Regions from separate parts of the Chryseobacterium carnipullorum genome, predicted to be linked through region 1. Evidence: riboswitches for the same ligand, from Rfam matches in the RefSeq annotation. Region 1 holds a riboswitch; each other region holds the start of a gene.
The links. Region 1 has a riboswitch for cobalamin ahead of metE (5-methyltetrahydropteroyltriglutamate--homocysteine S-methyltransferase). Riboswitches for the same ligand answer to the same signal wherever they lie in the genome.
Positions count from the first base shown of each region.

Region 2: it holds a riboswitch for cobalamin, as region 1 does, so the genes downstream of both, EG346_RS12540 (TonB-dependent receptor plug domain-containing protein) here and metE (5-methyltetrahydropteroyltriglutamate--homocysteine S-methyltransferase) in region 1, are expected to answer to the same signal.
Region 3: it holds a riboswitch for cobalamin, as region 1 does, so the genes downstream of both, EG346_RS13380 (acyl-CoA thioesterase) here and metE (5-methyltetrahydropteroyltriglutamate--homocysteine S-methyltransferase) in region 1, are expected to answer to the same signal.
Region 4: it holds a riboswitch for cobalamin, as region 1 does, so the genes downstream of both, EG346_RS23550 (T9SS type A sorting domain-containing protein) here and metE (5-methyltetrahydropteroyltriglutamate--homocysteine S-methyltransferase) in region 1, are expected to answer to the same signal.

Region 1 is NZ_CP033920.1:3,882,491-3,890,368, reverse strand. Features, by position in the region: gene EG346_RS17715 (TIGR01777 family oxidoreductase) at 1-844, shown strand, start outside; gene nudK (GDP-mannose pyrophosphatase NudK) at 876-1,457, shown strand; gene EG346_RS17705 (DUF2750 domain-containing protein) at 1,783-2,241, shown strand; gene EG346_RS17700 (VOC family protein) at 2,375-2,761, shown strand; gene EG346_RS17695 (hypothetical protein) at 2,877-3,641, shown strand; gene EG346_RS17690 (Lrp/AsnC family transcriptional regulator) at 3,720-4,181, opposite strand; cobalamin riboswitch at 4,336-4,520, shown strand; gene metE (5-methyltetrahydropteroyltriglutamate--homocysteine S-methyltransferase) at 4,894-7,209, shown strand; gene EG346_RS17680 (serine hydrolase domain-containing protein) at 7,432-7,878, shown strand, end outside.
Region 2 is NZ_CP033920.1:2,743,502-2,751,379, forward strand. Features, by position in the region: gene EG346_RS12520 (L-threonylcarbamoyladenylate synthase) at 16-564, shown strand; gene EG346_RS12525 (nuclear transport factor 2 family protein) at 670-1,014, shown strand; gene EG346_RS12530 (CCA tRNA nucleotidyltransferase) at 1,057-2,478, shown strand; gene EG346_RS12535 (YncE family protein) at 2,636-3,679, opposite strand; gene EG346_RS12540 (TonB-dependent receptor plug domain-containing protein) at 3,693-5,534, opposite strand; cobalamin riboswitch at 5,567-5,742, opposite strand; gene EG346_RS12545 (cytidine deaminase) at 6,001-6,483, opposite strand; gene namA (NADPH dehydrogenase NamA) at 6,584-7,636, shown strand; gene EG346_RS12555 (DUF2752 domain-containing protein) at 7,646-7,878, shown strand, end outside.
Region 3 is NZ_CP033920.1:2,919,453-2,927,330, forward strand. Features, by position in the region: gene EG346_RS13350 (PspC domain-containing protein) at 1-316, opposite strand, end outside; gene EG346_RS13355 (PadR family transcriptional regulator) at 328-657, opposite strand; gene EG346_RS13360 (cytochrome P450) at 874-2,208, opposite strand; gene EG346_RS13365 (XAC2610-related protein) at 2,322-3,002, shown strand; gene EG346_RS13370 (HD domain-containing protein) at 3,015-3,605, shown strand; gene EG346_RS13375 (IS256 family transposase) at 3,957-5,159, shown strand; gene EG346_RS13380 (acyl-CoA thioesterase) at 5,305-5,688, opposite strand; cobalamin riboswitch at 5,805-5,983, opposite strand; gene EG346_RS13385 (hypothetical protein) at 6,036-6,833, opposite strand; gene EG346_RS13390 (ATP-binding cassette domain-containing protein) at 6,985-7,650, opposite strand.
Region 4 is NZ_CP033920.1:5,212,624-5,220,501, reverse strand. Features, by position in the region: gene EG346_RS23565 (T9SS type A sorting domain-containing protein) at 1-592, opposite strand, end outside; gene dnaG (DNA primase) at 722-2,704, shown strand; gene clpP (ATP-dependent Clp endopeptidase proteolytic subunit ClpP) at 2,824-3,510, shown strand; gene EG346_RS23550 (T9SS type A sorting domain-containing protein) at 3,800-4,924, opposite strand; cobalamin riboswitch at 5,008-5,199, opposite strand; gene EG346_RS23545 (esterase-like activity of phytase family protein) at 5,446-6,708, shown strand; gene tpiA (triose-phosphate isomerase) at 6,807-7,568, opposite strand; gene EG346_RS23535 (GxxExxY protein) at 7,639-7,878, opposite strand, start outside.

The DNA.
Region 1 (7,878 bases):
TTATACCGTAAGATTTCTTACCCGAAAGAAGAAACATGAAAATGATTTTGAATGGGACCTGAAAAAGGGAACGATGGATGAATCTGCGCTGGATCATGTTTCCCACATCATCCACCTTGCAGGAGCCAATATTTCTGAAAAACGCTGGACAGATGAGCGAAAAAAAGAATTAATCTCCAGCCGGGTAGATTCTGCAGGACTTCTTTTGAAAACTTTGAGAAAGAAGAATATTAAACTTAAATCCTTCATTTCCGCCTCTGGAATCAATTATTATGGAACCGTAACTACCGATAAAATCTATACGGAACAAGATCCACCGGGAAATGATTTTCTGAGTGAAGTGGTGGTGGTATGGGAAAAAGCAGCAGATGACTTCAAAGAGCAGAATCTTGCCGAAAGAGTGGTAAAAGTAAGGACAGCCGTGGTACTGTCTAAAGAAGATGGTGCCCTGAAGAAAATGCTTCCAACCATACAATACGGAATAGGATCTCCTTTAGGAAGCGGGAAACAGTATATGCCATGGATTCACATTGAAGACATCTGTTCTATCTATGAGTCAGCTTTGAAAAACACCCATATGGACGGCGCTTACAATGCGGTTTCTCCACAACACACCACCAATGAAAATTTAACGAAAAAGATCGCGGAAGTTCTGAAGAAACCTTTATTTATGCCCAATGTACCATCATTTGTTCTGAAACTGCTCTTTGGAGAACTTTCAGATGCTTTGCTGGAAGGTTCCCGGGCTTCTGCACAAAAGATTTTGGATACCGGATTTCAGTTTCAATTTCCTGATCTGAAAAAGGCATTGGAAAATTTATTAATTCATCATCAAACAAAATAAAAATCATTCAAAAGATTTTATCGATACAACTATGCAGAATCCTAACATTACTATTCTTACAACAGAAATTTTATCAGACAACTGGTACACCCTCAATAAAGTCACTTACAGCATAGAAAAGAAAGACGGCACCAAGGAAACCCAGAGCAGAGAAGCTTATGACAGAGGAAACGGAGCCGTAATCCTGCTTTATAACAAATTGACAGGAAAGGTGATCCTTACCAGACAGTTCAGACTGCCCACTTTCATCAATGGAAATACAACAGGAATGCTTATAGAAGCCTGCGCAGGTTTACTGGATAATGATCATCCCGAGGAATGCATCAAAAGAGAAACTGAGGAGGAAACAGGATACAAAATCTCAAAAGTGGAAAAAGTATTTGAAGCCTATATGTCACCCGGCTCTGTAACAGAGATTCTTCATTTTTTTACCGCTGAATATTCAGCTGAAATGAAAATCGCAGACGGCGGCGGACTGGAAGAAGAAGGTGAAAATATTGAAGTTTTGGAACTTCCTTTTGAGCAGGCACTTTCTATGGTAGCTACAGGAGAAATCATGGATGCCAAAACCATTATGCTGTTGCAGCATTTACGGATTAAAGGTATTCTATAAAAATACGATGAGAAAGTTACTCCTTGTTTTTGGAGGTGATGCGTTTTATTGGAAAAAGGAAAAATAAAGTATCTTGGAAATTTAGATATCGAACCCAAAAATGAAGAAAAGAAATTAACAGATGTCTTAAAAATAAAAGAATCAAATGATGGGATCACTTTTACATTTGATACAGATTCATTACTGTTGAAACCTGGAAATAAAGATATCATCATCAAAAACAATCATGTACAATATGTTTATGACCATCACTCATTAAAATTACATAGATAGCCGCTGAAGCTTACAGACCATTTTGAAAACCAGATAAAAAGATAAACTGACAATGATACAGGATCATATTACGATAGAAAACCGCCATAAAGATTTCATTAAAAAAGTCACCGAAACGGAAATCATCTATGCATTACAGGATGACAACGGATTTGCCGTCTCCTACTCCAACGAGCTTGAATATGAAGATGGTGAACCTGTACAGATCATCTGCTTTTGGTCTGATGAGGCAAGAGCAAAATCTTGTATTAACGACGAATGGAGCCATTATAAAATTTCATCTATTCCCCTGAACGAGTTTATAGAAAACTGGTGTCTCGGGATGAATAATGATGGTCTGGTTGCAGGAACCAATTTTGACAGTAATTTATTCGGTTTTGAAGCAGAACCTTTGGAACTTGTGTTGGATATTATAGAAGAGCTTAAAAGAACAGGTAAAACCATCAATCTGGTAAAGTTTGAAAATATCCAGGATATGGAAACACAGATCAAAGATGTTTTAAGCAGCTAAAATAAAACCATCACTATTAATAAATTTAATTTGGCAGAAACACGAATAGCACCAATTTCGAACACAGATTTTCACGAAAAATTGGTACTGTTTGTGGAAAACATTCGTGTAATTTGTGTTAAAAAAAAAGAAAATGGAAATAGAAAACATAGACCACATCGTTCTCACGGTTGCCAGTATTGATCAAACTGTAGAGTTTTACACTTCTATTCTGGGCTTCCAGGCAATCACTTTCGGGGAAGGAAGAAAAGCGCTTACATTCGGAAATCAAAAGATCAATCTGCATCAGAAAGGTCATGAATTTGAACCGAAAGCGGAAAATCCCACCTGCGGCTCCGCAGACCTTTGTTTTATTGCAAAAACGGATATTCAAAAGGTGATGGAAGAGCTTAAACAGAAAAATATCGAAATTATTGAGGGAATTGTCGAAAGAACCGGTGCTCTGGGGAAAATGAAATCTTTGTATTTCCGCGATCCGGATATGAACCTGATCGAAGTAAGTAATTACTCATTACACTAAACCTATTTCAGCCTATTAAGATCAAACAGGATTTCTTTCTCTTTCAAATCTAAAATAGTAATTTTACAGCTGCATTATAAAAGACATTTCAAAAAAACATCGCCTATCCGGATCTATGAGAAAATTACTAATTCCCCTTTCATTGGCTCTTTCTGTAACAGTCTCGGGGCAGAAAAAAAACACCAAGACCAATACTCTGGTATTGTACACGTACCAAACCTTTAACTGTGACAATACAGGGTATTTTGATCCCGAAAAATATAAAAAAGAGGAAATAGATGGGGTTAATAAGCTTTTGTATCAATTCAGCAGTGGTCTGTTTGACAATCATACTGTCTTTAAACTTTCTGATCTGGACGATGTAAGAAAAAATAAAAACATCTATCTGCAGCAACTGGAAAAACAATACCAGGAAAAGAAAAAAGAGCTGTACGGTATACTGGTCATCAATCTTCCGGAGTGGAAAAAACTTCACCAGGAAACTATTCAGACTTTTGAAAACGAATATCAGCTGAAAAAAGAAGATCTTATCGCCTATTCTGATCCTGCCTCGTTGAAAAACAGCAAATATTACAGTACCTGCAAAGAATATATTGATGCAGTTTCCTCTCCCGACAAACAAAAAATGTACACCGTCTGGAAAAACTTTGCCGAAGCCAAAAGCAAAGAAAATTCTAATCCACAATTAGTAATGGATAAATTCAAGGCCCAATTCAACGATCCAAGGAAAGATGATTATGCCCTGATTCAACTGATTGGTTTCGGCTTTTACAACTGTGCCAATGGTAGTTTCAGACCCGACCCGAATGATGAAGGAACGCTCTATGAAAAATTTGATAAGGTCTTTACAAAACTGAAGGCAGATTGTGATGAGCCGTGATTTTGATTTAAAGATTGAAAAATTGAATGATTAAAAAATTATAGTAACAGTATTCGTTGGGATACTGTTTTTATTTTTTTAAATATTCACTCCATGAATGTTTTTCACTTCAGCCATCACAAAAGTACTGTGCGCGCTACCGATGGAATCTACTGAACCCAGTTTATTGAATACAAAATCCTGGTAATGCTTCATATCCCTTACCTGAACTTTGAGCAGAAAATCAAAATCTCCGGAAATATTGTAACATTCGGCAACCTCGTCAATCTGTACAATTTCTTCCACAAATTGATTTCCCACGGAACGGTCATGGATCTTAAGTTTGATCTGACAAAAAACCGTAAAACCTCGATTCAGTTTTTCTGCTTCCAGAACCGCTGCATAATGTTTAATGTATCCCTCCTGCTCCAGCCTTTTCACCCGTTCGAAAACAGGTGATGGTGAAAGATTAATTTCTTTTGCAAGCTCCTTTACCGTCAGTTTCGCATTCTTTTGAAGGATTCTAAGCAGCTGAAGATCCTTTTCGTCAAGTCTTTCCACAGAATAATATTCTTTTTAGGGTTATTTTTTTCAAATGTACAGAATATTTAACTTTAAAATAAAATAACGAAAGAATTATATTCTTAATTTAAATCATTATACCAATCAATTCACTTTAATCAATACCTTTACTCCAGATTTTGTTCTTTAACATTCTTCATCAAACAGAAGAGGTTTTACTTAACGTAGATTAATAGGGAATCGTGTGAGAATCACGAGCTGTCGCGCAACTGTAAGTAACGCATCAAAGGTTTTTATCCATGGATATCCACTGCGAAAGCGGGAAGGATGATAAAAACTGTTACAAGCCAGGAGACCTGCCTATTCTGAATGGACAATGCTTTCGCGGTTTGAAGCTTTTTAAGTCATACAGATGATACTTTTTGAACGTTTAATTTTCAATAGTTTTGATTTTAAACGCAAATATTTTTTATACTAATGCCTTATTTTAGGTTGCAAAGAGATGTGATTAATCGCTGATGAAGCTTATAAATAAAACGTTAGCTTCATAAAATCAATTTATTGATTCCTTTTTGCTTTCTTAACCTATAAAGGAATTTAAATTAAAACTTTGCGTTAAAAACTTTAAACCTATTCTCAAATTACGCCCTCACTGTATCTATTCTATTTCTGAAAACCTCTCATCGTCGGCATTGCGAAGCATTCTAAAAGAACTTTACCATTATTATTTAATTAAAAAGTTGAAAAGAAAATGCAAACACACCTACTTGGCTATCCGCGTATTGGTAGCAACAGAGAATTGAAAAAAGCCTGCGAAAATTATTGGTCGGGCAAAATCGTTTTAGACGAATTACTTGAAGTTGGCAAAACCATCGTACACAGCAACTGGAACCTGCAAAAGGAAGCCGGAATAGATCTTATTCCATGTAACGATTTTTCCTACTACGACCAGGTTTTAGACATGACCTTAACCGTGGGAGCGATTCCGGAACGTTATCAGGAAATTGCTTTCAAAAAATCTGAACCTGATCTCTATTTTGCGATGGCAAGAGGTTTTCAAAAAGACGGTCTGGATATCACCGCAATGGAAATGACGAAGTGGTTTGACACCAATTATCACTATATAGTCCCTGAATTTCAAAAAAATCAGGAATTCAGATTATTCTCCAATAAAATCATCCAGGAATTCATCAGCGCAAAACAAGCCGGAATCAATGCAAAACCTGTCATTATCGGTTTGCTGACTTATTTATTATTAGGAAAAGAAAAAGAAGAAGGTTTCGATAAGCTGGATTTAGCTCAAAACTTACTTCCGGTGTATATTCAGATTTTAAAAGAACTGGAAAATCACGGTGCAGAATATATTCAGTTTGATGAGCCTTTCCTAGCATTGGATTTAAATGAAAAAGCAAAGAAAACCTATCAATTGATTTATACGGAAATCAGAAAACAATTTCCGAATTTAAAGTTCATTTTGGCCACGTATTTTGATGGTTTAAAAGATAATCTTTCACTGGCAGCTTCACTTCCGGTGGATGTTTTACACATTGATCTGGTTCGCGCTCCTGAACAGCTGGATGAGGCTTTACAGGCTATTCCTCAGACACTGAGCCTTTCTTTAGGGATTGTAGACGGAAGAAACATCTGGAAAAATGATTTTGAAACATCATTACAATTTATAGAAAAAGCAATCCATGCCATCGGTTCAGAAAGGGTTTTCATCGCTCCATCCTGCTCACTTCTCCACTCCCCTTTCGATCTTGATTCAGAAAAAAATGAAGATATTCTATCGCCTGAGATCAAACAGTGGCTGGCTTTTGCCAAACAAAAAGTCTATGAAATAGTAGCACTAAAAAAACTGGCTTCCGGAAAAGCAGATTACCAGGCATTACAGCAATATGCCGAGAACAAAAAAGCCATTGATGCCCGTAAAACGTCAACGCTGATCCATAATCAGCAGGTAAAAGACCGTGTAGAGGTAACTACTGAAGATGATGCAAAAAGAAACAACCCGTTCAGTACAAGGAAAGAAGAGCAACAAAAAGTTCTGCAACTTCCTATGTTTCCAACGACCACCATCGGGTCTTTTCCTCAAACTAAAGAAGTAAGAACCTGGAGATCAAAATTCAAAAAAGGGGAACTGACTGCCGCACAATATGATGATCTGCTAAAAAAGGAAACGGAAAGAACGATCCGCTGGCAGGAAGAAATCGGCATCGATGTATTGGTTCACGGGGAGTTTGAGCGAAATGATATGGTGGAATATTTTGGCGAACAGCTCGAAGGATTTGCTTTTACTCAAAACGGTTGGGTCCAAAGTTACGGAAGCCGCTGCGTGAAACCTCCGGTCATCTATGGTGACGTGCATAGACCCCATCCAATGACGGTTTACTGGTCTCAGTATGCTCAGTCTCTCACTCAAAAATGGGTAAAAGGAATGTTGACAGGGCCTGTAACCATTCTTCAATGGTCTTTTGTGCGTGATGACCAACCTCGTTCATTGACTTGTCAACAGATTGCTTTGGCGATCCGCGATGAGGTAAACGATTTGGAAAAAGCAGGCATCCGAATTATCCAGATAGACGAACCAGCCATCAGAGAAGGACTTCCTCTCAGAAAATCCGAATGGCAGCAGTACCTGGAATGGGCTGTAGAAGCTTTCAGAATTTCAGCTTCTGGGGTAGAAGATACAACACAGATTCATACACACATGTGCTATTCTGAATTCAATGATATCATTCAGAATATTGCGGATATGGATGCTGATGTGATTACCATCGAATGTTCCAGAAGCCAGATGGAATTGCTGCAGGCTTTTGCTGATTTCAAATATCCGAATGAGATTGGTCCGGGAGTGTATGATATTCATTCACCAAGGGTTCCTTCCAAAGAGGAAATGATTTATCTGCTGCAAAAAGCACAGGCCGTCATTCCGGCACAGCAGCTTTGGGTAAATCCTGATTGCGGTTTGAAAACCCGTCATTGGGATGAAACGGAAAAGGCGTTGATTGCAATGGTGGAAGCCTCCAGGGAAGCAGCCGCAGCTTATGTACTACAGGAAAGCTAAAGATACAATCATTATAATTTGTAAGCAGGAGTTTTTACTTCTGCTTTTTTATGTTTTGGCTAAAGACCTTGTTATGCAAATTAAATGACAAGTGGTCTTAAGCCCGTTCCTGTTGGATTTTTTAAGAAATAATGTTAGCCAAATTAATCTCAAAATATTTTTTTCAACATAAAAAATTACCGTAGTTTTGATACCAAATCCATCATCAAACGATTATCCCTAATGAAAAAAACCATCATCGTTGCAAGCCTGTGCATCATCACATCAAATTTATTTGCACAGACCGAAAAAAATCCTGATCTGAAACCGGATCAACAATCGGATCAGAGCGTTAAAACGGATAATGACAAAGATTTTGAACGGTGGATAAAGGAAAATAAAGTTCCAAATGTTGGACTTGGCATTATTAAAAACGGAAAAATTGAAAAGATAAAAGTCTATGGAACATTGAGGAAAGGAAATGCAGCACCTGAAAATACATTATTCAATGTAGCTTCCCTCACTAAACCAATGACAGCCATCGTGGTCTTAAAATTGGTCAGTGCAGGAAAATGGAATCTTGATGAGCCTCTGGACAAGTACTGGACAGATCCTGATATTGCGCAGGATCCCAGAAATAAAAAGCTGACAACCAGAATCATCTTAAGCCACCAAACAGGATTTCCTAAC
Region 2 (7,878 bases), 1.1 Mb from region 1:
ATGCCCTGTTGAATTATGGAAAATATTATTGAAATACTAAAATCCGGCGGAACAATTCTTTATCCTACAGATACGATCTGGGGAATTGGATGTGATGCTACCAATATAGAAGCAGTCAATAAGATCTTTGACATCAAAAAAAGAGAAAAAAATAAATCCATGATCATTCTTGTGGAATCTGAAAAGAGACTTCAGGATCTGGTGGATGTTCCGGAAATGGCATGGGAAATTATGGATCTTAGCGAAAAACCTGTAACGATTGTTTATGAAAATCCGCGTGGACTTCCCAAGGAACTACTTGCTGAAGACGGTAGCATTGGTATCAGAATGATAAAAACAGATTTCTGCAGAAAGCTGATTACAAAATTAAACAGACCCTTAGTTTCTACGTCTGCCAATTTCAGTGGTGACAAAAGTCCTCTGAAATTTTCGGATATTTCACCGGAAATCGTTAAACTGGTGGATTATGCTGCAGAAGATGATAGAGAGAAAGTTTCAAAATATTCAGGTTCTTCAGTGATAAAAATATGGAATGATAACAGGATTAAGGTTCTTCGTGAATAAAATTCTATGTAATTCACTCAATTTAAAATCTTGTCAACATATATTGGCAGGATTTCTTTTTTTAAATTTCTATCTTTGCATTATTCAATTCATAAAAGACGTGCTATGAACCATGAAAATTTTGCTGAAGAATGGATTAATGCCTGGAATTCTCATGATCTGGATAAAATACTATTCCATTATGCTGATGATATCGAGGTGACTACACCCATGATTACTTTGGCTACAGGAGGAAAAGAAAATACTTTGAAGGGAAAAAATGATGTATGGGAATATTGGAAAAAAGCATTGGAAAAATTCCCTGATTTGAATTTTGAACTTATCAAATCAACAGCAGGAGTAAATTCAGTGGCTTTGTATTATAAATCTATTATGGATAAATATGCCGTAGAAGTCATGTTTTTTGATGATGAAGGAAAAATTAATAAGATGTATGCCCATTATGATTAATGGAAAAAGACATTGCTAGAAAAGACGATCTATTTATTAACGATGAAAATTAATCTTACCCAAAATAAAAATTTAAAACTATTCAAGATCATTGCTGATGCGGCAGAAAAAAATAACCAGTCCGTCTATATTGTCGGTGGATATGTCCGTGATCTTCTGATGAAGAGAACAGCATCTACCGATATCGATTTTGTGACTGAACAAAGCGGCATTGAGCTGGCTGAAACTGTAGCAAAGGACCTTGACCCTAAATTGAAAGTTTCAGTCTTTAAAACATACGGAACAGCGATGATCAAATATAAGGATCTTGAGCTGGAATTTGTAGGTGCCAGAAAAGAAAGCTACACCGAGAACAGCAGAAAACCTGAAGTTGAAGGTGGAACTTTGGAAGACGACCAGAAAAGAAGAGATTTCACCATCAATGCGATGGCAATTTCTTTAAATAAGGCTAATTTCGGAGCATTGATCGATCCCTTTAATGGAGTTGAAGATCTGGAAAAAGGAATTTTAAGAACACCTTTGGAACCCGCACAAACCTATTCCGATGATCCGTTGAGGATGATGAGAGCGGTTCGTTTTGCCTCTACATTGAATTTTGTGATCGAAGAGAAATCTTTGAACGCCATTAAGCAGGAAGCAGAAAGAATCAAGATTGTTTCTATGGAAAGGATCATGGTAGAGTTCAATAAGATCATGATGTCCAAAAAACCTTCTGTAGGTCTAGGATTAATGGAGGAAACTGGTCTTTTAAAATTAATCATTCCCGAGCTTATAGAACTGAAAGGAGTAGAAGAAGTAGAAGGACAGACTCATAAAGATAATTTCTACCACACTTTGGAAGTAGTAGACAATATTTCTGAAAATACAGATAATCTTTGGCTTCGCTGGTCAGCATTATTGCATGATGTAGGTAAAGCTCCAACCAAAAAATTTGTTGAAGGTACAGGATGGACTTTCCATGGCCATGAGTTTCTAGGCTCAAAGATGGTAAAGACTCTTTTCCACAGACTGAAACAGCCGCTGGGAAGTGATATGAAGTACGTTCAGAAAATGGTAAAACTTTCATCACGACCCATTGCTCTGATCACGGATGATGCCTCAGATTCTGCATTGAGAAGACTCTTGTTTGATGCCGGAGAAAATCTGGAAGATCTTTTTACCCTTTGTAAAGCAGATATTACTACCAAAAACTCTAAAAAGCAGGAAAGATTCAAAAAGAATTTCGAATATGTAGCGGTGAAGGTCAAAGAAGTAGAGGAAAAGGATCAGGTACGTAATTTTCAGCCGCCAATTACCGGAGAAGAAATTATGAAGATGTTTAATCTTAAACCCGGAAAAGAAATTGGAATCCTGAAAGAGAAAGTAAAAGAAGCCATACTTGAAGGAGAGATCCTGAATGATAAGGAAGAAGCCGAGAAATTTGTGATCGCTGAAGCTGAAAAATTGGGATTAAAGTATAACTAAATTAAGACTTAATAAAAAGGCTTCGGCGGGATAAATCCCGCCGAAGCTTTTTTTATCAGTGAAAACAAAATCAGGCCGCTTCGAAGAAGCGGCCTGAAAAAAAACACAAATGATGAAAAAAAATAAAATTTATAAATAATACCGAAGTATTAATGTCTTAGTTTGGATACACTGAATTAGACCCTATTCCCGTAGTAAATGCTCTGATGATAGCTCCTGAAGTATTATAAACTACAATTTTACTAGCCTGGGTAAATCCATTTGAATCAGAAGTGAAAATTTTGTCGTTAATTACACTGAATCCATATAAAGCAGAATAGGCGTCAACACTGTTTGCTACTGTAAATAGTGGTGAAGTAGGAGCTGTTGTAGCACTCATATCCATGGTGTATACATTTTTCCCTGAGGTAAAGTAAAATTTACCATTCGAAATTTCAAGGTTTTTAGCATTCGCAATACCTGTTAAAGTCGTTGTCTTTGTAAGGTTTCCTGTGCTTGAAATCTGATAGATATAAGAATCAGCAGTTCCGGCAGCAATAGCATACACGTTTTGGTTGTTTGAAATGATCTTATTGATATTGACGTTAGGTAAAGTAATGGTAGACTGAACCTCATTTGTAGAAGTATTGATATAAGAAATCTTATTTCCAAAACCGAATGATGCATTCTGTACAAAGATATTGTTTCCGGCTTCTACAATTCTTTCAGCAGCATCTGTAAAAGGAATTTTCTTAATGAAAGAACCGTCAGAGATCTTATAAATGCTCACAAACTTATCACCTCCATATTTATCATTCGTTACATAAATATTATTGTTGGCAAAAGCCATATAACGTGGATTATTAAGTTCAGCTGTGATTTGGCCACCCGCTTTAAAATTATATCGGTTTGCCACCTGGATCTTATTGGAATTATTCAACAGAAGATACGCGTTGTCACCATTGAATGCAATCATTTGTAAAACATCCCCTAATTTCGCTCCTCCGTTATTAAGGGAGAAAACATTGTCCTGTTTAAGGTTCAGGTCTGCACTTACAAACGTTACGTCACCTTCAGGCTTTCCAAAGGTACCTTCATTAGCGATCAAAAAACCATTGCCGTAGAATATTTCCGGCTCATCATTGTTATCACTGTTACACGATACAATGCCCAAGAGAAGGGTAAAAGCAAAAAGAAAATGTAAAAATTTGTTCAGTTTCATAATATTTTTAAGTTTAAAAATTAATCGTTGCGTACACACTGTAGTTCCTCTTCGGCATAGGATACAAAGATACCGTCTGATACACCGTATTGGTAACATTGTTCACTTTGAATCCTAAAGTGTATTTCTTGAAAATAGCCGCAGAAATCCCTGTATTTAAGATAAAATAAGGATCAATGGCAGTAGATCTTTGCTGATCGGTAGTCGTATAGGTAAGACCGTTGAAAAGCCCTTGAGCATAGACGCTTAGGAAAGAATATCCGTACTCTATATTTCCCACCGCTTTATGCAGGGGAACATACATCCGCTGCAGTTGGGTGTCTTTATTCACTGATTTTGAATAAGTATACCCTGCATCAAGTTTCACAGAATGTTTGCCCAATTTTTTATTCCAGGTAACCTGCGATTCAAAACCGTAAGATTCTACCCTTGCCGTATTGAATGGAGCCCAGTATCCTAAAGGCGTAGGAAGCCAGTTAATAAGATTTTTGATGTCCATATAATAAGGACTTAAGGTGATCTTAAAATCTCCAAAACTGAATTCATGGTCCATATCGATATTCGTAGAAGTTTCTGGAAGTAAATCTAGATTTCCTCCCGGCTGCCAGTAGAGATCATTAAACGAAGGGAATCTGAAGTTTCTAGAAAAGTTTGCCCCAACATGATACCAGCGAAGCGCATTCCACTTTCCTGAAAAAGAATAAAGAAGAGGAGAAGAAATGTTCTCCACAAAGTCTTTCTTGATTCCTGCTTCAAAACGAAGATCTTTTGTAGCAAAATACCGGATCAAACCAGCCAGCGAACCTACATTTCTACTGATACTTCCAATTCCGGATTCATATCCTTCTCCTTTATTTACCTGAAATTCTCCAATAGCATTAATGTTGATTTTTGGAGTGATGAAATAGTTGAAGTCATTTTTGAAAATGTAATTCTTTCCCTCTGCACCACTGGCTTTAGGAAGATTAAGACTCGAAAAATACTGGAAATTATCTTCCGTGTACGCTGCTTTTAAGCTGTTCGAAAGATTATTTTTTTGAATATCCCATGCGATCAGACTCCTCAAAGTCTGCGCTTTATATTTTGTTCTGTTGCCGTTATCCTCAAAAATAGGATAGTGCTGTGATGCATCGAAGATTTGATTCTGCCACGAAATCGTCTGCTGATCAGCAATTTTATAAGAAGCTCCAATATTCACTGAAGTATTGTAATACCTTCCGTTAACGTTATTGAATCCTGTATTTCCTACAACAAACTCAGGAACTTTATAGTCATTCTGACTCGTGACGTAGCTTCCTGAAACTTTAACACTTAGCTTATCATTACTGAAAGAAGCCTGTGCAAAATTATTATACGTATCAAAAGAAGCAGCTTCCGAAAACACAGAAGCTTTAAATCCTCTGTTGAAATCTAAAATATTGTTTAAATGAATGCTTCCTCCAACAGCACCACTGCCGTAAACCACACTTCCGCCGCCAGCCTTTACCTCAATCTGATCATATCCGAACAATGGAATATTATTAACATCGCCCTGTCCTAAAAAACTGGAGTTAATGTTGATTCCATTCCATACAAAAGCCGTCTGCTGCGCAGTTGTTCCACGGAACGACGGCGACGAAACAGCACCACGGCCATTTTCCTTGATGTAAATAGAAGACTGATACCGTAAAAGTTCAGAAAGGTTCGTTGAGTTTTTCTCAACATCTTTTGGGTTAATGGTGCGTACCGGATGAAAAAGCTTTACTTTATTCATCTGGTTGTCAAAAATATAAATGGTGTCTACCGCCTTCTCCTGTCCCAAAAGAAAGCTGCCATAAGACGAACAAAGCAGTACTAAAGATCTTTTTATATCCATACTATTTTACTTTTCCTCCGAAAGTAATGTGTTTTTTAGTTACAATTTTGGCAGGTCTCCTGACTTTCGCATTCTGCACCTTCCCGTATGAACAGTGGTTTTTTGCAGAAACTTTTATAGCGATTTACAGTTGCGGGGACAGTTTGGGCATTTCACCCAATTCCCTATTATTTCCAATATGCTGGAAACCAAAATTTTTGCAAAGATAACTTTTTAAATCTATTGCACAAAAAGACAGAAAAATCAATCCCGAATCGTCAACTTTGCTCTGCACAACTAAGCAGAGAAGTATTGATGTTTGTATTTAAACGTAACCATTCACCTGCAAAGCAGAATTCATCATTGACATAATTTTTGAAAGTAAAATACCTCATCGTGAAAAGGCAATGATGATTGGTAAGAAAAATTCATCCTTTATCTGCAAAGCAAAATTCACCATTGACTACTTTCCATTCACTTTTCTCCTCTACAAAAATGTAGAATCAAAATAAAAAGGCAGCAGATCTTTAATGGATGATACCTTAACCACCTCATCATTCATGCTTGAAAAATAAAGATCTATATTCTCATTCTGCTTCGTTTCATATTCTATTAAACTCTGCCGGCAGGCTCCGCAAGGTGGAATCGGAGGATTTTTCTCATGGAATTCCTTAGGACCTCCCACGACAAAGATCTTCTTTACTTTTACGTCCGGAAAGTTGGCTGCTACCCAGAACAAAGTGGTTCTTTCTGCACACAATCCTGACGGATAAGCTGCGTTTTCCTGATTGTTTCCCGAATAAATTTCGCCGTTTTCCAACAAAACGGAACATCCTACCAGGAAATTAGAATAAGGCGCATAAGCATTTTCACGGGCTTGTATCGCTCTCTTAAATAGAGTTTTTTCTATTTCATTCAGTTCACTGCTGTTTTTAAAGTGCTCGTAACTGATCTGTATGTCTTTTTTCATATATTAGTCAGACTAAAAAGGGGGGCTAAATTTACTTCTTTTTCATCAGGTGGACAATGTTTTTTTTGTTCAGCATTAAATTGAAATTCAAAAAAATAAAATGATATACACTTCAATACAATTCAGAAATATAGAGCTAAAAAACAGATGGGTAATGTCTCCCATGTGTATGTATTCTTGCGAAAACGGTATCGCAAATGATTTTCATTTTGTACACTACGGAAGCCGTGCCCAAGGCGGAACAGGTCTCATCATGGTAGAAGCTACAGGAGTAGAACCCAGAGGAAGAATTACCAATCACTGTATGGGAATCTGGAATGACGAGCAGGCAGAAGCGTTGAAGAAAATCGTCGGTTTTGTTCATTCCCGTTCAGAAAGTAAAATTGGCATCCAGCTTGCCCATGCAGGCAGAAAAGGTTCCACCTGGAATAATTTGCAGATTCCACTTGAAGAAGGCTGGGAAACGGTGGCTCCAAGTGCTGTTCCCTATCATCCGTCTGAGAGAATTCCGCATGTTCTCACTGTTGAAGAAATCAGGGAACAGGTAGAAAATTTTAAAGAAGCTGCAAAAAGAGCGGTCAAAGCGGGTTTTGATGTTATAGAAATTCATGGAGCTCATGGCTATTTGGTTCATCAGTTTTTATCCCCACTCTCCAATATCCGGACAGATGAATATGGTGGAAGTTTTGAAAACAGGATCAGGTTTCTGCTGGAGATTGTAGATGCGGTAAACGAAGTACTGGATGAAAATACAGCCCTTTTTGTAAGGATTTCAGGAACAGAATACGCTGAAAACGGATGGGACATCAATGACAGTGTAGAACTGGCCAAAGTTTTAAAAGAACATTCCGTAGATCTGGTAGATGTTTCAAGTGGAGGGAATATTCATGGAGCAAAAATATCTGTATTTGACGGTTATCAGGTTCCCTTTTCATCTCAGGTAAGAAATGAAGGAGGGGTAAAAACAGGAGCGGTGGGATTGATCACCACAACAGACCAGGCTGAAGAAATTTTGCAGAAAGGAGATGCCGACCTTATATTTGTCGCAAGAGCGATTTTGAGAAACCCGTATATGGCTGTTCAGGGATCATTTGAAATGAAGAAAGACTGCTTTTTTCCCCATCAGTATACAAGGGCGAAAATTTCATCATAAAAATCAAAAATGAAGATTGAAGACTTTATGTTAACCTGTCCCAGCAAGAAATTTCTCGGAATTGAATGTTTGGGATGTGGAGCCCAGAGGGCTATTGTGCTTGTTTTTGAAGGGAAATTTTCAGAAGCTTTTCATCTGTATCCTGCTGTTTATACCGTGTTGATCTTTCTTTTTACCTTAGGCCTGAGTTTTGTAGATAAAAAAAGAAAGTACAGTAAGATTCTCCTGATCATGATTGCCGT
Region 3 (7,878 bases), 960 kb from region 1:
ATTCTGCTCCTGAGTGAGTGTTTTTTCTTGTATTTTTCTCAGAAAAGTAAGCTTCTTCCTGCTCTTCGATCTTTTCAGGAGATCCAATCTGTGCAATTACTTTTTCTACGTCTGTATCGTTGATTACTTCACGTTTTCCTAAAGAATCTCTGAAGATTTCAACCATTCTTATTTCTATATCATGCATTACCTCCTCCTCCTCTGAAGCGTCCAATGAGCTTCTCAGTGCATTCAGATAATCGCTGAGCTTTATATATGCGTGTTCTTCTATCGTGAAAGAAAAACCTGCGAGTCCTATTGAGAGTGTCTTGTTCATAGCTTTGTTTTTTATATTTTTTGAGTGATTTGATTGACTGACGCTGTCAGCTCTGCCCAGGTATTTTGTAGTTCAGTTAGGAAAAGTTTTCCTTTTTCTGTGATCTGATAATATTTTCTTGGTGGTCCTCCTGTAGATTCTTCCCATCTGTAGGAGAGAAATTCTCCATTTTTCAGTCTTGTAAGGAGAGGATAGAGGGTGCCTTCCACTACATCCAGTTTTCCTTTTTTAAGTTCATCAATTAGGTCGGAAACATACATTTCACGGTGATTGATGAGACTTAAAATACAGAATTCCAGAATCCCTTTGCGCATTTGCGCTTTGGTATTTTCAGTATTCATCTTTAATAGGTTTTGTTAATTAGTTATATGTTAAGAAGAATACTCCTAGCTAGATGAGCCTCTTCTTATTTTACATTACAAAGATATGTAATTAAAATGGTAATATGCAATACAAAGTAGTGAAAAAATACAAATAAATGACGTAACTAACTGAAAATCAGTTTTATTATTTTTATTGATCAATTTAAAAAAAATAAATGGTTAAAAAAAATAAGGTCAAATAGCTGATAATTTTCCTTTTAAGCTTGTGGTTCTTAACGTAACAAGAGCTTTTTTGTCTAATTCTTTCTGATAAGATATAAAACTGAATTTTTTGTAGAATTTACGGACGATAAGAGCCATTTCCATCATGGCAAAGTGTTCACCAATACAAAGTCTGGGGCCTGAACCAAAAGGGTAGTAAGCAAAATTCTTTGCATTTTCATCGTCAAAACGCTCGGGAATAAAAGAGTTCGGATCTTTCCAGTACTTCGGATTTCGGTGAAGACCACTGATATACAGTATAATCAAAGTGTCTTTCGGCCAGGAATATTTCTTGAAACTATCATTTTCCAAAGCCTGACGATCAATTGCCCACGCTGGAGAATGGAGGCGCATCGCTTCTTTGATGATGTTTGAAGTAAAAGATTTTTTCATTAAGCTATCAGAAGTAAAAACCATTTCCTCTTCGTCAGCGATCTCTTTTTTTAATTTTTTCTCAGCATCAGGATTCTGACTGATCTCAAAAAAGATAAAAGTCAAAGCATTGGCTGTTGTTTCGTGGCCAGCAATGAAAAGGATCAGCATTTCATCAACCAATTGTTCATCAGACATCGGAAGTTGCGTGTCTTCATATCTTGTCTGGATGAGCATGTCCAGCAAATCATTCTTCTCTTCCGTTGTATTTCTTCGCTTATCTAAAACTTCCTGAATAATGGCCTTTCCTCTTTCGCTTTTTTCAAGAGTCCTGTCGAGTACTCCCAAAAATTTCAGAATTTGAGAATAGAAAGGCAGACGGACTTCTTTCGCGAAAACTTCCTGAACTTCTGTAATGATTTTACCCAGTTCTTTTATCCGGTTTTCATCAATATCAGAACTGAAAAGAGTCTTGGCTACAATATTAAAAGCAAGCTTGTGAAAGAAATCATAAAGATCCACATCCTGTTCAGGTCTAAATGATTGAAAAGCTTTATCAATTTCTTCTTCCATAATGGAAACAAGGTTGCTGATTTTCGCTTTACTGAAACCGGGTTGGATCAGTCTTCTCTGCTTTAGCCAGTCTTTTCCGTTGTTAGTAAGCAAACCGTTTCCCAGATACTTTCCTAAAGTGATGGACTGTATCTCAGATTTGTAATAGTTTTTATGATTTTGCTTTAAAATATATTCTGTGAATTCTTTATCCTGAGAAAAAATAAAGTTTTTATGAGTCAAACTTGATTTAATACAATAGGTATCTCCTGCCATCTTATGATTCCCGGTAATAACCTCTAAAGGATTTTTTAACCCTTTGAATAGAGAATACAACTTTCTTGTTCCTTTAATTTCCGTTGGATAATTGAATTCTGGAGCCATATGATATATTTTTAATAAAAATACAACTAATCTGTTACATGAAATAGCTTTCAGTCAAAACCCTTATTTTTGCATAGAATTTGTTTGAAAAAATTCAATTAATACCCAATCACATGATCAATACATCCCTATTTTACAAGTCTTTATCAGCTCTGATGCTGCTTGGACCTCTTTGCTTCGGGCAATACCGTTTTGCTATGGAAGGGGCATCCAAAAAATACAATACCGAAATTGATGTTGAAGAATGCCTTACCGATCAGTGCGGGCATAAGGCCAATGTCGTTTTGTTCAATAAAAACGGTGAAAAAATACAAACACTGGTTTCAGATAACCTGATTTTATCTTTTAAAGAAAGCTTTAAGCCTTCAAAAGTAAATGTAATATCGCTTACTCAGGAAATGGTCTATGAAAGTCCTGTTGTCTTTGGAGATTTTAATTTTGACGGTACAGAAGATGTTGCACTCAGAAATGGTAACGCAGGGAATTACAGTAGTGCTTCATATGATGTCTATGTCTTTAATTCGACACGGAATCAATTTGTCCCAAGTAAAGAACTTACCAACATTGCGAGCAATTATCAGGGAATGTTTGAGGTGGATTACGAACGTAAACGATTAATAACGTATGCAAGATCAGGAGCTTCACTGCATTATACTTATGAATACCAGGTGATTCCTAATAAAGGAATCGATTTGGTGTATGAAAAAATCGGAGATGTAAGTGAAGATCCTCCAAAAATAACCGTAAGAGAGAAGATCAGTAATAAATGGGTGGTTAAAAAATCATCTAAATAATAAAAAAAGAAAATGAAAATACAGAAGGAGATCGATTTTATCCTGGCCGTAGATGCCCTGAAAAATGTACAGAGAAGAAATTATAATGCGGATGATTCCAGAAGGGAAAATACAGCTGAGCATTCATGGCAGATCATTATTCTGGCCCAGATTCTTTACCCTTATGCTAAAAACCGGGCGGATATTGATCTTTTAAGAGTCATAAGAATGCTTTCCATCCATGATCTGGTGGAGATCGAAGCTGGAGATACTTTCCTTTTTGATGAAGAAGCAATGGTGGGGAAATTTGAAAGAGAAAAAATTTCAGCACAGAAAATTTTCGGAATTCTTGATGAGCCTTTGCGCACAGAATTTTTTGAACTTTGGCTTGAATTTGAAGAAGAAAAAACTCCGGATGCTATTTTTGCTTGCTCCATCGACAGGATTATGCCATTTATTTTAAATGCTCACACGTCAGGAAAAAGCTGGACTGAAGCTGGCGTTACGGAAAAGCAGATCAGAAATATGCTTGAAAATGCCATTACCAGAGCATCGGATGAAATGGGGGAGGCTTTTCAAACGTTGCTTAGCAGGAGTTTGGATACTGAAAAAGTTGTTAGATAATGGGACAGACAATTGATACAATAGTTTATAACGATCTGTTTTGACGATTATCTTAGGTTATTAGAGATGTAGGGAACGACCTAATAAACTGTAAGGTTAAGAAAATGGATTCTGTGAACGTTAAGAAAACTCTTATGTTTGAGTGCGGCACAAAATACGATTCTTACTATAGATAGCTAACGCAAGAGTTTTAGAGTTTTTAGAGAACAGATTTCATTTTTAGTGGAAGTTTCCAGTGGTAGTGTCTCACTAACTGTGTAAGTTGAAAAGTTATTCTGGAAAATTTTGAGCCCTTAGAGCTCAAAAAATTTTACGGAAATAACTTTTTATTATTTTTAACATTACATAGTTATGATTGACAAAGAAGATTTATTAAACAACAAGGATTTCTACAAATCCTTTAAGAATGGGGAAGATTTAACATCCTTCTTCAAAGAACTGCACAAAAAAGCCGTGGAGCATATGTTGGATGCAGAGCTGGACAGTCATCTGGATAACGAAAAGCATGGTAAAACAACTAATGGAAATTATCGAAACGGTCATGGAACCAAAAAGATAAAATCGTCTTTTGGGGAATCCGAGATTAAGGTTCCCAGAGATAGAGAAGGTAGTTTTGAGCCCGCATTAGTTCCCAAAAGGCACAACATTATCGATGGTTTAGAAAACATCATCATCTCATTCTATGCCAAAGGAATGAGCGTATCAGACATTGAGGAACAAATCCGTGAAATGTATGATTTTGAGGTTTCTACTTCCACCATATCACGAATAACCAATGCGGTTGCAAGTGAAGCAGTAAGTTGGCAGAACCGCCCGCTTGAAGATTTGTATCTCATTGTCTGGATGGATGGGATTGTTTTCAAAGTAAGGGAAAACTCCAAAGTCATTAATAAAACAGTTTATCTGGCTGTTGGATTAAGCCGTGACGGGAGAAAGGAAGTATTGGGAATGTGGCTTGGAAAAAATGAAAGCTCAGCATTCTGGATGAGTGTTCTCACAGATTTAAAAGCCCGTGGTGTGGAGGATATTCTCATCACCGCCACCGATAATTTAAACGGATTTACCCAGACGATCCGCTCTGTCTTTCCCGAATCTCAAACCCAGATTTGTGTTGTGCATCAGATCAGAAATGCCTGCAAATATGTGGTATGGAAGGACAGAAAAGAATTCTCTGCCGATATGAAGCATATTTACACCGCTCCAACAAAACAAGCAGCTGAACAAGCACTCAATGATTTTGCAGATAAATGGGAAAGTAAATATTCTTATGCTATCCAATCCTGGAGAAACAATTGGGATGAACTTACTGTATTTTTTGATTTTCCTTTAGAGATCCGAAAAATCATTTATACAACTAATTTAATTGAAAATCTAAACGGAAAAATCCGAAAATACACCAAAAACAAAATGTCTTTTCCTACCGATGATGCCGTAATGAAATCAGTGTATCTGGCATTAAAAGAAGCTACTAAAAAATGGACGATGCCTATCCAAAATTGGGGCATTGTTCTCAATCAATTTATCCTTATTTTTGAAAAAAGGCTCAGATTATAAAATCCAAGCCTAACTTTTTAACTTACACACTTTGTGGGATAGTGTCTTTCCAGTCTTGAATTTTTGGTTCATTTTGCTTCAAGGCAAAAGAACCCAATTGTAAAAATAGTTTCGGGCGGCCTCTGGCCGTCCGAAACTATTTTTATTACAGTATTCTGATAGGCTTCTTTTCTTCATCAATAGCCACAAAAGTAAAATCTCCAACGATCGCTCTTTCTCTTTCATAAGAGTACATTTGCTCTGTATAGATCTCTACATTCACTTTCATACTCGTTTTTCCGACATAGGAAACTTTCCCTATCAATTCTACAATCGTTCCTGCTGGAATTGGTTTTTTAAAATCGATTTTATCGCTGCTTACGGTTACCACTCTTTTTCTTGCGAAACGGGTTGCCGTGATAAAGGCTACTTCATCCATCAGCTGCATAGCAGTACCTCCGAAAAGTGTATCGTAATGGTTGGTGGTATTTGGAAAAACCGCTTTAAAAATTCTGGTTTCGGATGCTGCAATTCTTTCTTCTGTCGTCATATTTCATTATTAATTAATGCGAAATGAAATACTATCAAAATAACAGAGCCATGACAGGAATCATAGGAATTCCTGAAGCAGTCCATCAGATCAATAAACTTCAAATCGCGAAAGTTTCTTGTTTAAAGAAATAGGCAGGTCTCCTGACTTGTAACATCATTTATCTCCTTCCCGTGCCCTGCACAGTGGATCCTTGATAAAGACTTCAGTTACTTACAGTTGCGCGACAGTCCGTGATTTTCACACGGTTCCCTTTTCATCTGCGTTAAGCAGAACCAGTTTCTGTGATGAATAAGCGTTATACTTTTTCAGGGCAAAAATAAGAATATTACAGAGAAAAACGGCAATTATTCCGGACTATTGTAAATAATCTGGCTCATCACTCTTCCTTCCTTGATGGCCCAAAGCGTGATATACCGGTTTTCACCCGAGCCGTTGATCATATAAAGATAGATATGATCATTGTCAAGAGCCGTTACTCCTACATTATTGAAATCCATTGTAGGCTGGAACATATTTTTAATGGCTTCCCTTACAAAAACGGAACCTCGTCCGGGCTGCTGAACTCGGATCGATTTGATCTCTGTCATGCCTTCCGGAAGTGCATCCTTGATTCCCCAGGGTTTTACTTTATCTATAGTAAGAATCTTTCCATTCGCATCTTTTTCCTGTTTTCTGTAGCCGGCGTTCGATGGATACACATCGATGACTACTTTTGTTCTCTGGGAAGTTGGTATTTTAGGATTGCTGTTGTCCGTAAAGATAAGTGATTTTCCGTTCTTGGATTTAGACGGTGTAAACTGTGGAAGCTGGTCGATAAAAGCGATACGGCCTTTATTCACCATTCCTTCCTTTTCAAGATTTTCATATCTCACAAAAGGTTTTTCCTCATCCTGCTTTTCGGGATATTTGATCCATATCCATTCCGTTTCTCCCGGGGCAGGCTTTACATAAACAAATACATCTCCTTTGCGCATTCTGATCTTGTCTACTATTTTTCTGTAGTCATCCTTGTGGACACGTACATTGGCATAGCCTTCTTCAGCTTTTACCACACCGAAAGGAACTTTATTCTGTCCTTTCACAAATGCTAAAGAAAAAAGACTGAAAGCGGATAAGTACAATGCTCTGTTTACGGAAATCATTTTATGAAATTTTTTGATCCCTCAAATATATAAATTAAATGTTTTTTTTGATCATTAAAATTTTGTTGTATTTGCTTAAATTGATCAATACCTTCCGAAATAAACATAAAATTCTTCATTAATCATATCCTGCTGCTGATATCTCATGCGATTATTGATTTTTAGGAAGGTAATTGAATTGCTGTAGTTCTTTAATCCCCTGGACTTTTCGCAAATAAGTATCTGAGAGAAGATAAAGATCATCGGACATCTCTAATAAGGTCTTGTAATGATGGTCAGAGATGATTATACCTTTGTACCGGGCCTGGCTTTTAATGATCTTTTCCAGTTCGTCAACAGCTTTAGGAGAAACGCCGCTGAAAGGTTCGTCCAATAAAACAAATTCCACATCTGAATAAGTAATAATCAAGGTTTCAATAATTTTTTTTTCACCGCCAGAAAGATTTCTTACGGTTTCATCCAAAAATGGTTGTATCATTTTTAAACCGTAAAGTTTTTCCGTATTTTCTAGGGTACAGAACAAAGGAATAAGCTTCCTTATTTTACATTCTTTTGGAAGAAATGAAGAGCGCTGGGGTAGATAGGCAATTTTATTTTTCCTGTCCGATAAGCTTTTAAGAATCGTTTCATTTAATTTAATAAACTGTGTATCCCCTTTTACTGTCCCAAAGATAATTTCGAATAAGGTAGATTTCCCACCACCCGAAGGACCCAGAATACCTGCAATCTTACCAGTTTCACAGCTTAGGTAGATGTCCTGCAGAATTTTTCTTCCGCCAAAAGATTTGGTGATACTGTCGATGTGAAGTCTGTTCATAGGAATCGCGTCATAACTTTGATCATTAAACTTAATAATCCCGTGAATCCCCACAAAAACCATTTTGAAAATCCAAAATTGGCGTAAAAAAAATATTCGTTTTTGAGCCGTATGTCATAAATGAAAAAATGGAGCAGAGGAAAGATAAGAAAAAAGCATAATCCAAAATTTTCAATGCTCAATTGAGTAAAGAAGCACAGTAACAGCGAAAATGAAATAGCAGGGATT
Region 4 (7,878 bases), 1.3 Mb from region 1:
CCATGCTGTACACATACCTGATACTTCCGTTTTCATGCAGTCTCGCCTGGAAATTCCAGTCATGATGAGAGGTAGACGTAGCTGCTGTCGATGAATAAGGTCTGAAATGACTCCACTGAACAATAAATTCGCGGTTGGGAGCACTACCGGCAACTGTATAATCTATCGATCCTGTCAGGCCGTTTACATTAAAAAGAGATTGAAGGTCAGCAGACGATGGTGAAACAACTCCTGCGTAGGCAGTTCCTGAACCTATAGGGTCGGAAGAACTGGTGACAGGGCTTCCAAAGCTGATGAATCCGTTGGCATGGACCTTTATAGAATTAAATGTACTTCCGTTAAAAGGAAATGAAAATGGAATAACAGTATTCAGTGGATAGACATTGTCGTCCAGGACTCCTGAACCTGTAGATGCCGTAGCTTTTGCAATATTGGTGGAATTGGAAATAGGAATATAAGTCCCTTGGTTTTGTGAGAATGAATAAGATGAGATCACCTGTGCATCCAGAGAAGTATACACGAACAGCACGAAAGCCGCGATCATACCTGGTTTTACCCGTTTGAGTAATGTAAAGAATTGAGTTGTAATCATGCTTAATGGTTAAAAATTTTCAATGCAAACATATTATTTTATTTAGAATTGATTTAAATAAGATCGGTGATATAAATCATTCTTTTTGCGGAAGTTTTTTTCTTCAAACTAAATATTTAATTTTACGGTATGATTTCCAAACAGACCATAGATAAAATTTTTTCAACGATACGGGTAGAAGAGATAGTAGGAGAGTACGTGCAGCTGAAAAGAGCAGGGTCTAACTTCAAAGGACTCAGTCCTTTTCACGATGAAAAATCTCCGAGTTTCGTCGTTTCGCCGAGCAAACAGATTTGGAAAGACTTCTCAACAGGTAAAGGAGGAACCGCCATCTCATTCCTTATGGAGATTGAGAATTTTACCTATCCTGAAGCCCTTCGACACGCCGCTAAAAAATACGGGATCGAAATTGAAGAAGATCAGCGTGAGTTTTCTGAAGAAGCAAAACATGCACAGACCGAAAAAGATCAGCTGTATAAAATTCATGAAGTTGCCAACACATATTTTCAGGAGATTCTTTGGGATTCGGAAGAAGGGAGAAGTATTGGTTTGGCCTATTTCAGAGAGCGTGAGCTGAAAGATGATATCATCAAAAAATTTCAGCTTGGATATTCCGTAGAAAAGAAGAATGCCTTCACTGTTTATGCCGAGGAAAAAGGTTATACGAAAGATATTCTTGAAAAATCCGGACTTTCTATATTTCCTGAAAACACACCATCCGGAATCGACCGTTTCAGAGAAAGAGTTATTTTTCCTATTCATAGTTTTTCGGGCAGGGTTTTAGGTTTCGGAGCCAGAATTCTTAAGAATAATGTCAAGACAGCCAAATACCTTAACTCACCGGAAACAGAGATTTACCATAAATCCAATGTTCTTTACGGGTTAAATCAAAGCAAACAGGCAATTTCCAGAAAAAACAACTGTCTTCTTGTAGAAGGCTATATGGATGTGATCGCGCTTCATATGTCAGGGATCGAAAATGTAGTGGCCAGTTCAGGAACGTCTTTGACCATCGAGCAGATTAAACTGATCAAAAGGCTGACGGAAAATGTAACGATTCTTTTTGATGGTGATAATGCAGGAATCAAAGCCAGTTTCAGAAGTATTGATATGCTTTTGACAGAGGGAATGAATATTCGTGTCCTGCTTTTCCCGGAAGGTGATGACCCGGACTCATTTGCCAGAAAGCATCCGCAGGATTATGTAGAAAAGTTCATCGAAAATGAAGCGACGGATTTCATTGACTTTAAAGCAGATATTCTTTTAAAAGATGCCGGAAATGATCCCATAAAAAAAGCCGAAGCCATCCAGAATATTGTAAAATCGGTTTCTTTCGTACAGAATGCCCTGAAAAGGGAAGTCTATCTGAAAGAGGTTTCCAATAAATTCGGATTGTCCGAACAGAGTCTTTTCAACGAGTTGGATGTTCAGAAACAGATTACTCAGAATCAAACCCAGCACATTCAGCAACAAAAAGAGAAAACTCCGGCTAAGCTTGAAATTGTACCTCTGGACGAGGAAAAAGAAGATCCTTATCTCTACGACGTTTTGTTTATGGAAAGCAAACTCGTCGATCACATGCTGATGTTTGGTGATATTGTGTTAAAAAGAACCAACGATAAAAACGAAGAATATCAGATTACCGTTATTGAAGAAATCCTTCTGCATTTTGAAGAGGAGCAGTATAATTTTTTAGTAAAAGGCAATGAAATTATCATCAACCAGGTGAAAGAAGGAATTCAAAAGGATGAACTGAGAAGCGGAAACTTTTTTGTGGCTTTTATGGATGAAGAAATAACTTCAAAGGTAGTAGATGCCCTGATTCCTCTGGATGAACTGGAAAACTGGGGTTCCAGAAATATTTATCCGCCCAATTATGGTGACAAAATAGCGGAACAGGTTCAGGGAGATGTTTTGCTGCACAAATACAGATATATTGATTATCTTATTAAAGAAACTGCAAAACAGCTGGACCAGTACAGTGAAACGGATGAAGTGAAATATTATGAGCTGATCAAAAAGATTACCCTGCTGAAACAAGCCTCCATCAGATTGAGCGATATTATTGAATATTCCCCTATCAAAGGTATTTACGTAGATAGAAAAAGATAGATTGCAGACATACCGCTGATCATCAGGCCGGAATTCTCTGACAAAAAGTCCTATAAAATTTTAGGAATAAAAGTTGTAATTTAAACTTCGAAAAATATTTAATAATACATAATAGAAATATGGACATTAAAAAAGAATTCAGAGATTTCTCTGTAAAACATTTAGGAAATAACGGTCTTGCTACCGATCAGTATATGGGAATGTATGGTCCAACCAATCTTACGCCATATATCATGGAAGAAAGAAGATTAAACGTTGCCCAGATGGACGTATTTTCACGTCTGATGATGGATAGAATTATCTTCTTGGGAACAGGAATTGATGATCAGGTGGCCAACATTGTAACTGCTCAGCTTTTATTCTTGGAAAGTTCTGATTCTGCCAAGGATATCCAGATCTACATCAACTCTCCGGGAGGAAGTGTTTATGCAGGGTTAGGAATCTATGACACAATGCAGATCATCAAACCGGACGTAGCTACAATCTGTACAGGAATGGCAGCTTCAATGGGAGCGGTATTACTTGTAGCAGGAGAAAAAGGAAAGCGTTCAGCGCTTAAGCATTCAAGAGTAATGATTCACCAGCCTTCAGGAGGTGCTCAGGGAGTAGCTTCAGATATGGAGATCAACTTAAGAGAGATGCTTAAATTAAAGCAGGAGCTTTATGAGATCATCGGTCACCACTCAGGACAAACTTATGAATGGGTAGAGAAGTCTTCAGACAGAGACTACTGGATGACTTCTGAGGAAGCGAAAGGCTACGGAATGGTAGACGAAGTTTTACAGAGATCTACAGAGAAAAAATAATTTCCTTTTCAGGAATATTGAAAAACGCACCGAATTTTCGGTGCGTTTTTTTATTGCTTGATTTTTATCTTAATCACAAAAGAGACAAAATCTTTTTTTACACTTTAGTTTATTTTTAAGTTTAAAAGCTGTACGAAAAGAAGGTCACTTAAGTTGTATGAAAATCTTAGATTTTCATAATTACAAAAATTCGTCGACTCCAATTCCCCTCCCATGGAGGGGTGGCGAAAATTCAAAGAATTTTTGACGGGGTGGTTCAAAAAAACACACTACTAGATGTGCATTTCATTTATTTCTTAATCATCTTATGAACCATCGTATTCTTCGATGTTTTAATTTCCACCATATAAATTCCGGTTTTCAAGGCCTGAATATTGATTCTTGCAGTATTTGCAGTCAATACCTTTTCTCCTGAAACAGCGTAGATGTTCACTTCTTTAATACTTTCCAAAGTTTCTATCTGGATAAAATCACTTGCCGGATTTGGGTAAATACTCAATTCTTTTTTACGGATATCAGAAACACCTAACGTCAGGTTCGAAGCTTCTCGTGGAGTAAATGGCAGTCTCTGTCCGAAGCTAAGGCCCAGCCAGTCGTTATTCCCCAACTGAATCTGAGAAAGATTGGTCTGTCCTCTCCAGCTTGAAAGGTCTTTTCCTTTGTAAAGCTTCCAGGTATTGGTTCCGGATGCATTTCCTGTGAAGTTATTGAGAGAAAGGGCATTGATCTGGTTGCTGCCTGATGTAAAATTAAAATAAGGAGCTTGTGCATGAATCAGCTGAAGAGCTTGTTCAGCGGTTAAACTTCCGTTATATTTAATTCCAAAAACAAAAGAATGAGCTTGTCCGGCAGAACTGCTGGTTCCAAAATCGATAACGATAAGACTTGTATTGCTTCCTGTTCCGATCCAGTTGGTAATCTGCGATGCATTATACCATGCAGAATGATAAGCAGCCACTGGAGCCGAAGGATGGGAAAGTGGTGGTGTAGTAGAGGTAAATCCATATCCGAAAGAAAGGCCGTACCATTTTCCATTAACTAATGGATCATTGTTGACCCCATTATTTAGATTCATATTCTCAGCAGTTGGGCCGGACCACGTAGACCAGTAATCTTCCAGACTTGGAATGTGATGGTTGTAATTGAAACTGTAAAGAAAACCAGAAGGAACTTCTGCTTCTATTTTAGGTTCTGCTGCAGCGATAGCATTGATGAGGTCTTCCATCGTGAGATTATTCGCATCATAACGATAGCCCCAGGCATACGATGTGGGATTGTCACTGTCATTAAAATCGGCGATGAAATAAGCCTTTTTGGAGCCCGTTCCTACCCAGAATTTAATGTCATTCTCTGTAAACTGCGCTGAAAATAGCTGCAAACATAGCAGCAGAAAAAAAAGATAGATCTTTTTCATAATATAATTAAATTAAAGTTTTATTCCCGAAACTTTCCCACAGGACAAAGAATACAGAACTCTTTTCAGATTCTTCTCTTCCTGAAGCGAATGCAGATAAGGCAGGTCTCCTGGCTTGCTTCTCAAAGTACGCCTTCCCGGACTTGGATCCAGTGGCCTTATGTACTCAAAGTTTGATACAGCTTACAGTTGCGGGTACAGCCCAAGCATTGAATTTCTTCTCACTTGATTCCCTGTTAATGAACAGATGTTCAGCCTTAACTGTTGCAAATATATTATATAAATTTTTGAAGCCGTTTTGTGAATTATCGTGTCTTTTCAGTCTTTTGTTTAACGGTTGTCAGACTTTTAGAAAGATGATTTTTTGATTTAATAAAGAATTAAAAGAAAGATTGATAATATTCGGGTTATTTCGGTGTTTAAAATAAATTCATTTAAAGATCTTATTGTTAAAATACAATTGTTATTAAATTCAACATCAGTTTACAATCAATGTATACTTTCGCGGCATAAAAGTAATTATGAAAAAACTGCTGTTATCGGCCATCATATTCACAGCGCTCGTATCATGTAAAGATGACGACAAGATGAATAACCAGGATGTCAATTATACCAAGCTTCCTCAGGAATTTCCTTTTTCCAAATTAGCAACAGTGAATGGTGTAGATATCATTAACGGTGGGTTTGGTTCCGGTGCAGCGGCACATCCTACCAGAAAGGGTGAGTTTTATGTGATCACAGACCGTGGTCCCAATACAGACTATCTGAACGGGAAAAAATTCCCGGCTCCGAATTTTACCCCAACCATTATGCATTTTAAAATTAATGCAGAAGGAAATATCGAGATCATTAAATATATTAAGCTTAAAAATCCTTCCGGCCAACCGATTACCGGTCTTCCCAATCCTGCAGGAATGGGAAGTACAGGAGAAACAGCCTACGATGCATCAGGGAATGTTTTGGGAACAGACAATTACGGGCTGGATAGCGAAAGCATTGTAGCAGCGGCAGACGGAACCTTTTGGGTTTCTGATGAATATGGTCCCCACATCGTTCATTATAGTGCAGAAGGAGTGGAGTTGGAAAGAATAAGTCCGATAGGCGTTAATACCGGGCCAAGAAAATTACCCGCTGTTTTGGCAAAACGAAGAGCCAATAGAGGAATGGAAGGATTATGCATCACTCCGGACGGAAAAATGCTGGTTGGTACTATACAGTCTACGATGTATGTCCCAACAAAAGCTTTGGCAACGAATACCACTTTAACCAGAATTGTCTCTTTCGATATAGCGACAGGACAAACAAAACAGTATCTGTATAAGCAGAATGGCGGTGCTTCAGATTCAGTGTGTGATATCACAGCCATCAGCAGTACGGAATTCCTTGTGATCGAAAGAGATGGCAACTTTGGCTCTCAGGGCGGAACCAAAAAAGTATACCGGATCAATATAGCCGGAGCTTCAGATGTAAACGGAGCTGATATTACAGCTGTTGATGGAATGAAAATCAATAATAAAGCCTTAGAGCAGTCTACATGGGATGAAATTACCAATGCAGGCATCAAGCCGGTGTCCAAAATTTTAGCCGTGGATCTGGTGGCAAAACTAGGATACGAACATGACAAATTTGAAGGAATCGTTTATTTAGGAAACAATAAACTAGCCGTCTTCAATGATGATGATTTTGGAATTTTAGATGACGGAAACGGAAATCCGAAAGCCAAGATCCTTCCTAAAACAGGAAAAGTTGACAAAGGAACGATGTATGTAGTCGATATTCAATAATTAGATTTTTTTTAAGAAAACGGCGGCATCGAAGATGCCGCCGTTTTTGATTGTATATCGTTTGAATGAATTCAATAAGAATAAGCTTTAGCCGGAACCTACGAATTAAAACCTTCAATAATTTTAGAAAAATCCTCTAATTTTAAAGCGGCACCTCCGATCAGTCCACCATCAATATCAGGCTGAGAGAAAATCTCTTTTGCATTATCAGGCTTCACAGAACCTCCGTAAAGAATAGAAATTTTGTCCGCAACTTCCTGTCCGTATTTGGCAGCAATGATGCTTCTGATGTGTGCATGAATCTCCTGAGCCTGCTCCGGAGAAGCAGTTTCCCCTGTTCCGATCGCCCAAACTGGTTCGTAGGCGATTACTACTTTTTTGATTTCTTCTGCAGAAAGGGTGAAAAGAGCGACTTCAGTCTGGTTTTTTACCACTTCGAAATGTTGTCCTGCCTTTCTTTGTTCAAGCGTTTCACCGTTACAGTATACTGGGATCAGACCTTTGTCAAGCGCCAATTTGATCTTTCTGTTGCAGTGAGAATCCGTTTCGCCATGATATTGTCTTCTTTCAGAGTGCCCGATTAATGAACCAGTTGCATCGATAGATTCAAGCATATCAGCAGAAAGTTCGCCCGTATAGGCACCGCTTTCATGCTCGCTCATATCCTGAGAGAATACACCGATCTCATCTTTTTCGAAAATATCTTTAGCCATCATCAGATATAAAGAAGGCGGCGCGATCCATACTTCGCACTGGGTGGTATTACTATTTTTATAGCTCAGTAATTGAATCATTAACTGTTGTGCGTCAATGACATTTTTGTTCATTTTCCAGTTTCCTGCAACTATTTTTCTTCTCATAGTCTTATATAATTAGGTAAATTATTGTTTATTATTTTTATTTCGCGCAGATTTTAATGATTTAGCAGATTTAAAGATTATTAACGACTCTTTTTATACTATCTATAATATTTGTTGTATTAAAATTAATTAGTATTCCTAATTTTTTATCAGATAGTTTTAAATAAGTGTAAAGTTGTTTGTAGTGAATAGCTTCTAATTCTTTTACTGATTTTAGTTCCAAAACTACCTTCTCTTCTACCAAAATATCGATTTTAAAGTTTAAATCAAATTTTTTATTGTCGTAATAAACAGGAAGTTTAACTTCTGA